One region of the Janibacter melonis genome, then DNA from elsewhere that is predicted to be linked to it. Evidence: predicted binding sites of a transcription regulator. Region 1 holds the regulator's gene; each other region holds the start of a gene.
What was found. Region 1 encodes Rex, which represses fermentation and respiration genes when NADH is low (regulators of the CRP and FNR family bind a similar motif). Its sites were predicted from a motif close to CTTGTGAANNNNTTCACAAG; they were not measured.
Positions count from the first base shown of each region.

Region 2: a site for Rex is predicted at 1,426-1,445, ahead of EEW87_RS07015 (Cg1360 family ATP-synthase-associated protein). Genes of this name have one in related genera too.
Region 3: a site for Rex is predicted at 1,857-1,876, ahead of EEW87_RS08815 (geranylgeranyl reductase family protein). Genes of this name have one in related genera too.

Region 1 is NZ_CP044548.2:3,295,987-3,300,345, forward strand. Features, by position in the region: gene EEW87_RS15875 (lysophospholipid acyltransferase family protein) at 1-1,457, shown strand, start outside; gene EEW87_RS15880 (glutaredoxin family protein) at 1,457-1,711, shown strand; gene EEW87_RS15885 (redox-sensing transcriptional repressor Rex) at 1,865-2,539, shown strand; gene EEW87_RS15890 (glutamyl-tRNA reductase) at 2,536-3,807, shown strand; gene hemC (hydroxymethylbilane synthase) at 3,804-4,359, shown strand, end outside.
Region 2 is NZ_CP044548.2:1,485,904-1,490,262, reverse strand. Features, by position in the region: gene EEW87_RS07020 (MraY family glycosyltransferase) at 1-889, shown strand, start outside; gene EEW87_RS07015 (Cg1360 family ATP-synthase-associated protein) at 1,508-1,927, shown strand; gene EEW87_RS07010 (AtpZ/AtpI family protein) at 1,924-2,289, shown strand; gene atpB (F0F1 ATP synthase subunit A) at 2,286-3,107, shown strand; gene EEW87_RS07000 (ATP synthase F0 subunit C) at 3,214-3,423, shown strand; gene EEW87_RS06995 (F0F1 ATP synthase subunit B) at 3,476-4,108, shown strand; gene EEW87_RS06990 (F0F1 ATP synthase subunit delta) at 4,108-4,359, shown strand, end outside.
Region 3 is NZ_CP044548.2:1,867,017-1,871,375, forward strand. Features, by position in the region: gene EEW87_RS08805 (NuoB/complex I 20 kDa subunit family protein) at 1-61, opposite strand, end outside; gene EEW87_RS08810 (NADH-quinone oxidoreductase subunit A) at 81-440, opposite strand; gene EEW87_RS08815 (geranylgeranyl reductase family protein) at 516-1,841, opposite strand; gene EEW87_RS08820 (demethylmenaquinone methyltransferase) at 1,953-2,648, opposite strand; gene EEW87_RS08825 (isochorismate synthase) at 2,746-4,071, shown strand; gene EEW87_RS08830 (GNAT family N-acetyltransferase) at 4,119-4,359, shown strand, end outside.

The DNA of each region.
Region 1 (4,359 bases):
CGCGGAAGACCGCCGCCGCGAAGAAGACCACCGCGAAGAAGGCCACCGCGCAGAAGACCACCGCGAAGAAGACCACCGCGAAGAAGGCGTCGACCACGAAGACCGCCGCCCCGCGCTCCGCGGTCGCCGCGGCGGCCGAGCGCGCCGGCGGCGAGCGGGCCCGACGCCGCTCGACCCCCCTGCTCGCCGGCAGCGAGACGACGGCGCCCCCGACGAAGAAGACCACCGCGTCGTCGGCCTCGCGCCCGACCGCCTCCCGCCGGGCGAGCCGCCCGGCCGCCGCGGTCGGCGGCTCCGCCCCGACGTCAGGGACGACGAAGGGGGCGTCGCGACCGGCCCGCACGACGCGCAGCACCACCCGCGCCGCGGGCGCCCCGGCCCTGCGCGTCGTCGACGGCGAGGGCACGGGCACCCGTCGCCCCCGGCGCACGACCACCCCGAGGCCGCGCGTGGCCACCGCGCCGACGACCCCTTCGCCCGCGTCGGCACCCGCCGAGGGCACCCCGAGCAGCGGCACCGCGCTCGCCCCGGGCGTCGCCGAGCTGCTCTCCGTCGCGCTCTCGGCCGGCCAGGTCGCGTCGCGCACCATCGGCGGGGCGGTGAGCAACGCGGCGGGCGAGGAGTGGGAGCGCCGACTCGGCGAGGTCCTGTCCTTCCTGCGCCGCCGGGTCCAGGGCGACTACAGCGTCGACGACTTCGGCTTCGACGAGGACTTCACCCTGCACACCGCCTTCCCGGTGCTGCGCCTGCTCAAGGACCGGTGGTTCCGCGTCGAGGTCCGCGGCATCGAGAACATCCCGGCCACGGGCGGCGCGCTCGTCGTCTCCAACCACTCCGGCACCATCGCCCTCGACTCGGTGATGACCCAGCTGGCGATCCACGACGCGCACCCGCAGCACCGCTTCCTGCGCATGCTCGGGGCCGACCTCGTCTTCGCGCTGCCCGTCGTCGGCGACTTCGCGCGCAAGACCGGCGCGACGCTCGCGACGAACCCGGACGCGGAGCGCCTCATGACCTCTGGCGAGCTCGTCGGGGTGTGGCCCGAGGGCTTCAAGGGCGTCGGCAAGCCCTTCCGCGAGCGCTACAAGCTGCAGCGCTTCGGCCGGGGCGGCTTCGTCGCGGCGGCGATCCGCAGCGAGGTGCCGATCATCCCGTGCTCGGTCGTCGGGGCCGAGGAGATCTACCCGATGGTCGGCAACGCCAAGACCCTCGCCCGGCTGCTCGGCGCGCCGTACGCACCGATCACGCCGACCTTCCCGCTCCTCGGCCCGCTCGGCCTCGTGCCGCTGCCGAGCAAGTGGATCATCGAGTTCAGCCCGCCGGTCGACACCGCGAGCCTCGGTCCCGCGGCCGCCGACGACCCCGCGCTCGTCTTCGACCTCACCGACCAGGTGCGCGAGACGATCCAGCAGACGCTGTACTCGGTGCTCATGACCCGTCGCTCGGTCTTCTTCTGATGGCCTGGGCTCCTGCCGGTCGCCTGGCCGTCGTCACCCGTGAGGGGTGCCAACTGTGCGTCGTCGCGCTCGAGACCGTGCGCCGGGTCGCCGCCGAGCACGACCTCGACGTCGAGGTCGTCGACGTCGACCGCGACCCCGAGCTGCTCGCCCGCTACTCGGAGGAGGTCCCCGTGACCTTCGTCGACGGGGCGCAGCACGACTACTGGCGGGTCGACGAGACCCGCCTCCGGGCGGCCCTCGAGCGGTCCTGACGGGCCCGAAGGGGGAGCCCGCCCACCCCTTCGGGCGTGGCCGCGACCACGGGTCGTCGCGACTTTGTGCAAATGTTCACAAGCCGTTAGCCTGAGTTGGTCGCCGCTCGCGCCACCTGTGCTCGCGGCGCAGAGAGGAGCAGCGAGTCGATCGTGACCGCCACCAGCGCAGCCAAGCGCGGGATCCCCGACGCGACCGTGGCGCGCCTGCCCGGGTACCTCAGGGCACTCGACGGGCTCGTGGCGCAGGGCGTCGGCTCGGTCTCCTCGGAGGAGCTCGCGACGAGCTCGGGGGTGAGCAGCGCGAAGCTGCGCAAGGACCTCAGCCACCTCGGCTCCTACGGCGTGCGCGGCGTCGGCTACGACGTCGGCCACCTGCGCTACCAGATCTCGCGGGCCCTCGGCCTCACCCAGGACTGGCCGGTCGCCATCATCGGCATGGGCAACCTCGGCCGCGCGCTCGCCTCGTACGGCGGCTTCGCGCCCCAGGGCTTCACCGTCGTCGCCGTCCTCGACCGCGACCCCGCGCTCGTCGGCCAGCGGGTGGGCGACCTCGTCGTGCAGCCGATGGAGGTGCTGCCGAGCCTCACCGAGGGCGGCCAGGCCGCGATCGGCGTCATCGCCGCCCCCGCCGCCTCCTCGCAGGACGTTGCCGACCAGCTCGTCGCCGCCGGCTTCTCCTCGATCCTCAACTTCGCCCCCGGCGTGATCTCGGTGCCCGACCACGTGCAGGTCCGCAAGGTCGACCTCGCGACCGAGCTGCAGATCCTCGCCTACCACGAGCAGCGCCGCACCAGCCCCGGTGCCGACCTGGAGGTCGCCCGATGAGCACCGTCGTCTTCGGTCTCAACCACCACCGCACGCCCATCCAGCTGCTCGAGCGGGTCTCGCTCGGCCAGGACGTCGCGGCCCGGCTCACGGAGTCGGCCCTCGAGAGCCCGGACATCAGCGAGGTCGTCGTCGTCTCGACGTGCAACCGCACCGAGGTCTACGCGGAGGTCAGCGCCTTCCACGGCGCCGTCGCCGATCTCACCACCGCCCTCACCGGTGTCACCGGGGTCACCCAGGACGACCTCGTCGAGCACCTCGAGCTCCAGTACGGCGAGGCCGCCGTCGCCCACGTCTTCAACGTCGCCGCCGGGCTGGACTCCATGGCCGTCGGCGAGGCCCAGATCGTCGCGCAGCTGCGCGACGCGCTCGCCGTCGGGCAGGACAGCGGCGCGGCCGGCCCGGCCCTGAACCACCTGCTCCAGCAGGCCCTGCGCACGGGCAAGCGCGTGCGCACCGAGACCGGCCTGGACCGCGTCTCACGCTCCCTCGTCGAGGTCGGTCTCGAGCTCGCCCGTGACCTGCTCGGCGCGGTCGAGGGGCTCGACGTGCTCGTCGTCGGGGCGGGCTCGATGAGCTCGCTCGCCGCGACGACCGCCTCGCGCCTCGGCGCCGGCTCGATCACCGTTGTCAACCGCACGCACGAGCGGGCCGTCTCGCTCGCCGCCCGGCTCGACGCGCAGGCCCGCCCGATCGCCGAGATCGAGGCCGCCCTCGCCCAGGCCGATGTCGTCATCTCGTGCACCGGCTCGACCGGTCTCGTCGTCGACCTCGCCGCCGCCGCCGACGCGCAGGTCGCCCGCTCCGGTCGCGCGCAGGTCTACCTCGACCTCGCGATGCCCCACGACGTGGCCGCCGAGGTCGGCGGGCTGCGCGGTGTCACCCGTCTCGGGCTCGCCGAGCTCGGCCAGGCCCTCGGCCGCGGCACCGAGCTGCCCGAGGTGAGCGCCGCGCGCGGTGTCGTCGCCGACGCCGTGCACCGCCACCTCAGCGACCGCGCCGCGCAGGTCGCCGCCCCGACGGTCACCGCGATCCGCGCCGCGGCCGCCGAGGTCGTCACCCGTGAGCTCGAGCGGGTCGACCAGCGCACGCCCGACCTCACCGACGCCGAGCGCGCCGAGGTCCACCTCGCCATCCACCGGGTCGTCGAGAAGCTCCTCCACCGCCCGACGGTGCGGGTCAAGGAGATGGCCATCGACGGGCGCATCGTCGAGTACGAGGACGCGATCCGGGCCCTCTTCGACCTGCACGGGAGCGAGCTGTCGTGACCTTGCGGATCGGGACCCGTCGCAGTGCCCTCGCGACGACGCAGACCGGCCACGTCGCCGACGCGCTGCGCGCGGCCGGGCACGACGTCGAGATCGTCGAGATCACGACGGAGGGTGACGTCACGAGCGCTCCGCTGAGCCTGCTCGGCGGCACCGGGGTCTTCGCCTCCGCGCTGCGCCACGCCCTGCGCGACGGCCGGGTCGACGTCGCCGTGCACTCCCTCAAGGACCTGCCGACCGCACCCGAGCAGGGCCTGACCATCGCCGCGATCCCGCCCCGGGTCGACCCCCGCGACAGCCTCGTCGCCCGCGACGGGCTCACCCTCGGCGAGCTGCCGGAGGGCTCGGTCGTCGGCACCGGCTCGCCCCGTCGCCGGGCCCAGCTCGCGGCCCTCGGCCTCGGTCTCGAGTTCCGCGACATCCGGGGCAACGTCGGGCGCCGCCTGGACATGGTCGGGCGCGAGGTCGACGCGGTCGTCCTCGCCGCCGCCGGGCTCACCCGTCTGGGCATGACCGACGTCGTCACCGAGCACCTCGACCCCATCCAGATGC
Region 2 (4,359 bases), 1.6 Mb from region 1:
CGCCGCCGGGGCGGTCGTCTGCCTCGTCGGCGCGATCGACGACGTCCGCGACCTCGACCCGGCGACGAAGCTGGGCGGGCAGCTGGTCGCCGCCGGGATCATGGCCTTCTCCGGCGTGCAGTTCTTCTCGTTGCCGCTCGGGGTCGTCACGGTCCTGCCGGCGCCGGTCCTCGTCATCCTGACGATCTTCGTCGTCGTCCTCGCGACGAACGCGGTGAACTTCATCGACGGGCTCGACGGGCTCGCCGCGGGGACGGTCGCGATCGCCGCGGGGTCGTTCTTCGTGTACAGCTATCTCATCTCGGCCTCGTACAACCCGCCGAACGTCTTCAGCTCGGCGACCTTCATCTCCGCCGCGATGCTCGGGTGCTGCCTGGGCTTCCTGCCGCACAACTTCTTCCCCGCCCGGCTCTTCATGGGCGACAGCGGGGCGCTCCTGCTCGGGCTGCTCCTCGCCGCCGCGACGATCAGCACGACCGGTGCGGTCAACCCGAGCCAGGTGAGCGACAACCCGGTCGCGGCGACGATCCTGCCGCTGCTCGTGCCGATCGCGATCATGCTGCTGCCGCTGCTCGACGTCCTCTTCGCCGTCGTGCGCCGCACCGCTCGGGGCCAGAGCCCCTTCCACCCCGACGCCCAGCACCTGCACCACCGCATGCTGCGGATCGGCCACGGCCACCGCCGCGCGGTGCTCCTGCTGTGGTGGTGGGCCTTCGTCGTCGCCGCCGGCTCGGTGAGCTTCGTCGTCATGCCGGCCGAGCTCGCCTCGGTCGGCGTCCTCGCGCTGCTCGCCGTCGCCGTCGTCCTCACCGCGTGGCTCCCGCGCTTCTCCCGCCCCGGCCACCGCCCCAAGACCTTTGACCGCCACGGCCGCCGCCTCGACGCCTGACCGTTCTTGGTTGGTCGAGGTGCGAGCGTCAGCGAGCCCCGAGACGACCGGGTGCTCGGGAAGTTGGCAGATGCTCGTGCTGCAACCGGTGCTGGTGCCAATTTCTCGGGGCGGGTGGTCTCGAGGCTCAGGCCCGGGGGGCCTTCGCACCTCGACCAGCGCAAGGGCGTTGGTGGTCGAGGTGCGACGAAGAGCCTCGAGACCACGTCGCTGCTCGGGAAGTTGGCAGATGCTCGTGCTGCAACCGGTGCTGGTGTCAGCTTCTCGGGGGCGGGTGGTCTCGAGGCTCAGGCCTGGCGGCCTTCGCACCTCGACCAGCGAGAGGGCGTTGGTGGTCGAGGTGCGAGCGTCAGCGAGCCCTGAGACGACCCGTGTGCTCGGAAAGTTGGCAGATGCTCGTGCTGCAACCGGTGCTGGCGCCAACTTCTCGGGGGTAGGTGGTGTCCAGGCCTGGGCCCTGGGGCCTTCGCGCTACGACCGCCCGAAGGGGTGGGACGGCGGCCGCTCGTCGCGCTCGAGTCGCGGGGTCGGAGGCGCTTGTGATAACTTTCACAAGCGCCGACGACGGGCCGTGAGGGCCCGCTCGAGCCTCGACCAGATCCCGTGCCGAAGGACGCCATGACCGCCACGCGCACCACCCGCGAGCCCATCACGGGCATGCTTCGCGGTGTCGTGATCGCAGGCGTCGCCGGGTGCGTCGCCGCGCCGGTCATCGGGTGGCTCGCCGCGGGGGAGAGGGCCGGCTGGTCCACCCTCGCCGGAGCAGCGACCGCCTCCGTCATCATGCTCGTCGGCCTCGTCGCGATGCGCCTCATCATGTCGGGAGACCCGGGCGCGACGATGGCTGGAGCCCTCGTCGTGTACATCGGCCAGCTCATCATCCTCGTCGCCGTCCTGCTCGCCGTGAGGGACCAGGAATGGCTCCACAGCGCGGGTTTCGCCGCCGCCACGGTCGCCCAGACCGTCGTGCTGCAGGCCGGCCAGATCGCCGGGTACGCCCGTGCTCGCCACGAGATCTACCCCGGAGGGGCGCGATGAGCCCCCGTCCCCGCAAGACCGACACCCCTGCACCGCGCCTCGTCACCCGGCGCGAAGGGGTGGCCCCGGACGCACACCGCTGGTCCACCGAGACCGAGGGGCCGAGCCCCACCGCCCAGGCGGACGCGCTCGGCGCGACCGTCCTCGCCTACCTGGTCACCGGACCCGTGCTCTTCGGCGGCGCCGGATGGCTGCTCGACCGATGGCTCGGCACGTCGCTGATCGTCGCGGTGGGCGTCGTGGTCGGGATGGGGCTGTCGCTCTACGTCATCTGGCTCCGGTACGGTACGTCTCAGGCACCCACGAGCGGCGGCGATACCGCGCTGCCCGGAGCCAAGCCACACAACGAGGAGAACCCGTGATCCTGACTGCGCCCGCGCACATCGCCGCGCTCGCGCCCATGGCCGCCGGCGAGGGCGAGGGCTACACGGCCCCCACGCCGGAGATCTTCTGGCAGCCCCTCTTCGAGGTCGGCGGTCTGACCGTCACCAACCAGATGGCCTGGGCCGCGATCGTCACCGGCGTGCTGTCCTTCGTGATGATCGCGCTGAGCCGCCGCGCGGCTGTCGTGCCCTCCAAGGGCCAGTGGATGCTCGAGGGCTTCTACAACCTCCCGCGCAACTCGGTCGCCCGCGACATGATCGGCACCAAGGAGTTCCGGCGCTTCGTGCCGCTCCTCGCGACGCTCTTCACGATGATCCTCTTCTACAACCTCATGGGGATCTTCCCGCTCGCGATGAACCCCGTCACGGGCAAGATCGGCTTCCCGATCGCCCTGACGCTCGTCGTCTACGTCGTCTACCACTGGATCGGCTTCCAGAAGATGGGCTTCGTCGGCTACTTCAAGCACATGGTGCCCCCGGGCCTGCCGGGCTGGATCGCCCCGGTGATCCTCGTCCTCGAGCTCGTCACCTACTTCATCACCCGGCCGCTGACGCTCGCGCTGCGACTCTTCGGCAACATGTTCGCCGGGCACATGCTCATCTACCTCTTCGTCACCGCGGGCGCGTACTTCCTGCTCGAGTCCGACGGTGCGCTCATGAAGGCGCTGTCCCTGCCGACCTTCCTCATGGCCGGCGTGATGATGCTCTTCGAGGCCCTGGTGCAGTTCCTCCAGGCGTTCGTCTTCACCCTGCTCGCCGCGAGCTACATCGCCGGCGCCCTCGCCGACGACCACTGATCGACGGCGCTACGAAGCTGCACCACCGCACAACCGAATAGCACCCCACAACTTCCCGGCGCCGCGTCGCCGGGGGAACCACAGAAACGGAAGAGGAAAAAGACTCATGGAAATCACCGGCTCCCTCTCGCTCATCGGTTACGGCCTGTCCGCGATCGGCCCGGCCATCGCCGTCGGCCTGATCTTCGCCGCGTACATCAACGGTGTCGCCCGCCAGCCCGAGGCCCGCAACCTCCTCCAGCCGATCGCCATCCTCGGCTTCGCGCTCGCCGAGGCCCTCGCGATCTTCGGTCTGGTTCTCGCGTTCGTCCTCTGACCTCGGTCAGACACCTCGTCAGAACCAGCTCGACGTCCCCTAGGAGTACTCCGTGCACATCACGGCAACCGCAACGTCGGTCGTGAGCCTCGCGACGGCGGGTGGAGAAGGCGAGACCATGCCTCTCATCCCGCACCTCGAGGAGCTCATCTTCGGGCTGATCATGTTCGCGATCCTCTACTGGGTCGTCGCGAAGAAGGTCGCCCCGAACCTCGAGAAGGCCTACGAAGAGCGCCACGCCGCTATCGAGGGTGGCATCGCCCAGGCCGAGAACGCCCAGGCCGAGGCCGAGGCGGCCAAGGCCCAGTACGAGGCCCAGCTCGCCGACGCCCGTGCCGAGGCCGCGAAGATCCGCGAGGACGCGCGCGCCGAGGGTGCGAGCATCGTCGCGGAGATGCGTCAGCAGGCTCAGGACGAGGCTGCTCGCATCACCGAGTCCGCTCACAAGCAGATCGACGCGGAGCGCCAGCAGGCGTCGGTGTCGCTGCGTGGTGAGGTCGGCCGGATGTCCACCGACCTCGCGGGTCGCATCGTCGGTCACGAGCTGAGCGACTCCGCGTCGCGCCAGTCGATCATCGACCGCTTCCTCGCCGAGCTCGAGTCGGGTCAGGTCCAGCCGGAGAAGGTCGGCGCCTCCTCGACGCCGACGCAGGGCACGCTCGACGTCGACGGTCAGGGTTCCTGATGCGCGGCAGCTCGCGCGGAGCCGTCCGGCAGGGACGGGCGGCCTTCGACGCCGCCCTGCCCACGGTGGCCGACAAGGCCGTCCTCGCCGACGAGCTCTTCGCGGTCACCGCCCTGCTCGACGACAACGCGACGCTGCGCCGTGCCCTGGCCGACCCCTCTCGCGAGGGCTCGGACAAGGCCGCGCTGGCGCAGCGTCTGCTCGCGGGCAAGGTGTCCGAGGCCGCGTCGAGCATCGTCTCGGCGCTCGTC
Region 3 (4,359 bases), 1.4 Mb from region 1:
CGGCGACGTTCTCGAGCGTCGTCAGGGCGATCCCTGCCGGCAGCTTCTCCTCAAGTCCCATCAGTGTGCTCCCTTTCGCGTCAGTCCCACTCGAGGCCGCCGCGACGCCACACGTAGGCGTAGGCGACGAAGATGGTGATCATGAAGAGCACCATCTCGACGAGTGCGAAGAGGCCGAGGTTGTCGAAGGCGACGGCGAAAGGCAGCAGGAAGAGCGTCTCGACGTCGAAGATGATGAAGAGCATCGCGGTGAGGTAGTACTTCACCGGGAAGCGGCCGCCCTCGGCGGCCTGGGGGGTGGGCTGGATGCCGCACTCGTAGGCCTGGGCCTTGGCGGAGTTGTACCGGGCCGGGCCGACGACCAGGCTGGTGCCCACCGACAGGAGGGCGAAGCCCAGACCCAGGGCCAGCAGGATGCCGAGCGGGATGTAGGGGTTCATCGCGTCATGACCTCGCTTTCCGTCAGCACGCTGTGACGCATGTCATTCATCCTAGGGGTCGTCATCGAAGCCTCCTCAGGCGCTCGGCGCCAGGCGCGTCATCGCCTGGATGACGCGGTCGTCGAGGCCGCCGCCGCTCTCCTGCGGCAGGTTGGCCATGAGCTTGAGCATGAAGCGCATGAGCGTCGTCCGGGGGAGACCGTACTTCGTCGCCAGGCGCATGATCTCCGGCTTGCCGATGAGCTTGGCGAACTCTGCACCGATCCGGAAGTAGCCGCCGTGCATCTGCTTCATCCGCAGGACGTAGCGCTGCAGCACGGCCTCGCGGGCCGCCAGGCTGCTCGCGCGCAGCGCCTCGTCGATGACCTCGGCGGCGACGAAGGCGGCCTCGAGGGCGTAGTCGATGCCCTCGCCGTTGAAGGGGTTGACCATGCCGCCGGAGTCGCCGACGAGGAGCAGGCCCCGGTCGTACAGCGGCTGGCGGTTGAAGGCCATCGGCAGGGCCGCGGACTTGATCGGGCCGGTGATCGTCGCCTCGGAGATGCCCCACTCGTCGGGCATCGAGGCCACCCAGCGGCGCATGACGTCCTTGTAGTCCGTGCGCCCGAAGGCCTCGGAGGTGTTGAGGATGCCCAGGCCGATGTTGCTGCGCCCGTCGCCGAGACCGAAGAGCCAGCCGTAGCCGGGCATGAGGATGTCGCGGCCGTCCTCCCCCTTCGTCCACAGCTCGAGGTGGGACTCCATGTAGTCGTCCGTGTGGCGCGGCGTCTCGTAGTACGCGCGCACCGCGACGCCCATCGGGCGGTCCTCGCGCTTCTCGCGGCCGAGGGCCACGGCCAGGCGCGAGCTCACGCCGTCGGCGGCGACGACGACGGGCGCCCGGTAGGTGACCCGCTCCCCCGTCGCGCGGCCGGTCTCGGACATGACCTTCGCGACGACGCCGACGACGCGGCCGTCGTCGTCGAGGACGGGCTCGGTGACGTTGCGCCGCTCGACCAGCTCGGCGCCGCAGCGCTCGGCGTGCCGGGCGAGGTACTCGTCGAGGTCCTCGCGGCCGCGGGCCATGCCGAAGGAGGGGAAGGAGTCGACCTCGGGCCAGTCGAGCTGGAGGCGCATGCCGCCGCCGATGATCCGCAGGCCCTTGTTGTGGGCCCAGCCGTCGGTCTCGGCGGTGGGGACCTCGAGGTGGATGAGCTGGCGGACCGCGCGCGGGGTGAGCCCGTCGCCGCAGATCTTGTCGCGGGGGAAGGAGGTCTTCTCGAGCAGGACGACGCGGCGGCCGGCCTTGGCCAGCCAGGCGGCGGTCGCGCTGCCCCCCGGACCGGCGCCGACGACGACGACATCCGCGTGCACGACGTCGCCGTCGAGCCGCGGGGTGGGGGCGTCAGCAGGGGTGGTCACGCTCGTCCTCGGGTGCTTGTGAAGGGATTCACGAACTACGACAGGGTACGTGCCGGTCGCGAAGGGGTGCAGTGAGGTTGTCCTAACCTGGCCCGTCGGGCCCGGGTCGGGTCAGGCCGGGTTGATCCCGCGGTGGAGGGCGACGATCCCGGCCGAGAGGTTGGTCCACTCGACGTCGTGCCAGCCGGCGGTGGCGAGGTCGCTCGCCAGCTCGCGCTGGCCGGGCCAGGCCTGGATCGACTCGGCGAGGTAGACGTAGGAGTCGGGGTTGGAGGAGATCCGGCGGGCCACGGCGGGCAGCGCGCCCATGAGGTAGCGCTTGTAGATCGTGCGGAAGCCCGGGACGACGGGGTCGCTGAACTCGCAGACGACGAGCCGGCCCCCCGGACGGGTGACCCGCCGGAACTCCGCGAGCGCGACGTGCCGGTCGGCGACGTTGCGCAGGCCGAAGGACATCGTCACCGCGTCGAAGGTGTCGTCGGCGAAGGGGAGGCGCATCGCGTCGGCCGCGGTGAGGGCGAGCGCGGGGTTGCGCCGGCGACCCTCGCGCAGCATCCCGAGGGAGAAGTCGGCGGGGACGACGTCGACCCCGCGGGCCGCGAAGGGCTCGCTCGAGGTGGCGGTGCCCGCCGCGATGTCGAGGACCCGCTCGCCGGTCTGCGCGTCGACGGCCTCCACGACGGCCGTGCGCCACGCGCGGTCCTGGCCGAGGGAGAGGACGTCGTTGGTGAGGTCGTAGCGCTTCGCGACGTCGTCGAACATCGTCGCGACGTCCTTGGGGTCCTTCTCGAGGGAGGCGCGGATCATGGACCCATCCTCGCACCCGGGACCCTGCCGCACGGACGGGCAGGAGGACGGCCGTGAGGACGGCCACGCCCGGGGGCAGGCGTACGCTGATCGGGCGATGACCACCCTCGACCCCGCCCTGGCGCGCCTCGACGCCCGCACCTCCCCCTCGTCGTCCCCGCGCCTGGTCTGCCGGACCGTGCGGGTGCCCGCGACCCGGGTGGGTGACCTCCTGGCCCTGCTGCCCGACGACACCTCGCAGGTGCTCTCGTGGGTGCGACGCGGCGAGGGTCTCGTCGGCTGGGGCGAGGTGGCCGGGCTGTCGGTCACCGGCGAGGACCGCTTCGGGCGGGCGCAGGACTGGTGGCGCGAGATCACCGCGGTCGCCGACGTCGATGACGAGGTCGAGGTTCCCGGCACCGGTCCGATCTGCTTCGGCTCGATGGCCTACTCGGCCCGCTCGCAGACCCCCTCCCGGCTCGTCGTCCCCGCCGTCGTCGTCGGCCGCCGGGGCCGGGACGCCTGGGTGACGACGACCTGGCTCGAGGGCGAGAAGCCCTCCCCCGTGGACGACGCGGTCGAGATCTCCCTTCGCCCCTCCCCCGCGCCGCGCGCGCCGGAGTCGATCCGCTTCAGCGACGGCGACCTCTCGGCCGGCTCGTGGGCCGGGATCGTCGAGCAGGCCGTCGCGCGGATCAGCGCCGGCGAGCTCGACAAGGTCGTCCTCGCCCGCAGCCTCGACGTCGAGGCCGACTCGCGGATCGACCCCCGATGGGTGCTGCAGCGCCTCGCGCAGGACTACGACACGACGTGGGTCTTCTCCGTCGCCGGTCTCGTCGGCGCGACCCCGGAGATGCTCGTGCGCCTCGAGCGCGGCCTCGTCACCTCGCGGGTGCTCGCCGGCACGATCCGGCGCACCGGCGACGACAGCCACGACCTCGCGCTCGCGGGCTCGCTCGCGCGCAGCAGCAAGGACCTCGAGGAGCACGAGTACGCCGTGCGCTCGGTCGCCGACGCCCTCGCCGCGCACACCTCCTCGATCAACGTGCCGGAGTCCCCCTTCGTCCTGCACCTGACGAACGTCATGCACCTCGCGACCGACGTCGCCGGGGTCGTCGACGACACGTCGACCTCGCTCGCGCTCGCGGCCTCGCTGCACCCCTCCGCCGCCGTGTGCGGCACGCCGACCCCCGTCGCCGACGGGCTCATCGGCGAGCTCGAGCAGATGGACCGCGGCCGCTACGCCGGGCCGGTGGGCTGGATGGACGCGACCGGCGACGGCGAGTGGGGCATCGCGCTGCGGTGCGGCGCGCAGACCTCGCCGACCTCGCTGCGCCTCTACGCGGGCTGCGGGATCGTCGCCGGGTCCGACGCCGCGAGCGAGGTGGCGGAGTCGGACGCGAAGTTCCTCCCGATGCGCCAGGCGCTCACCCCTCCCGCCTGACCCGTAACTCGCGTGACACCCGTGCCCGGCGCGGGCAGGGTGGACGGGTGAGCACCCACCCGCAGCACGCCGTCACCGCCGACCCCGACGTCGAGCGCTTCGCCGCGATCGACGACCTCGTGTGGTTCGACGACATCGGCTTCGACGAGGCCGTGTCGCACGCGCGGGCGGTCCCCCACCGGTGGGCCGTCACCGCTGCCGGTGGTGACGACGGGTCGCCGTACCGCGGCATCGCGGGAGCCTTCGAGATGGAGCTCACCGTGCCGGGGGCGCCGGGCGGCGAGCCGA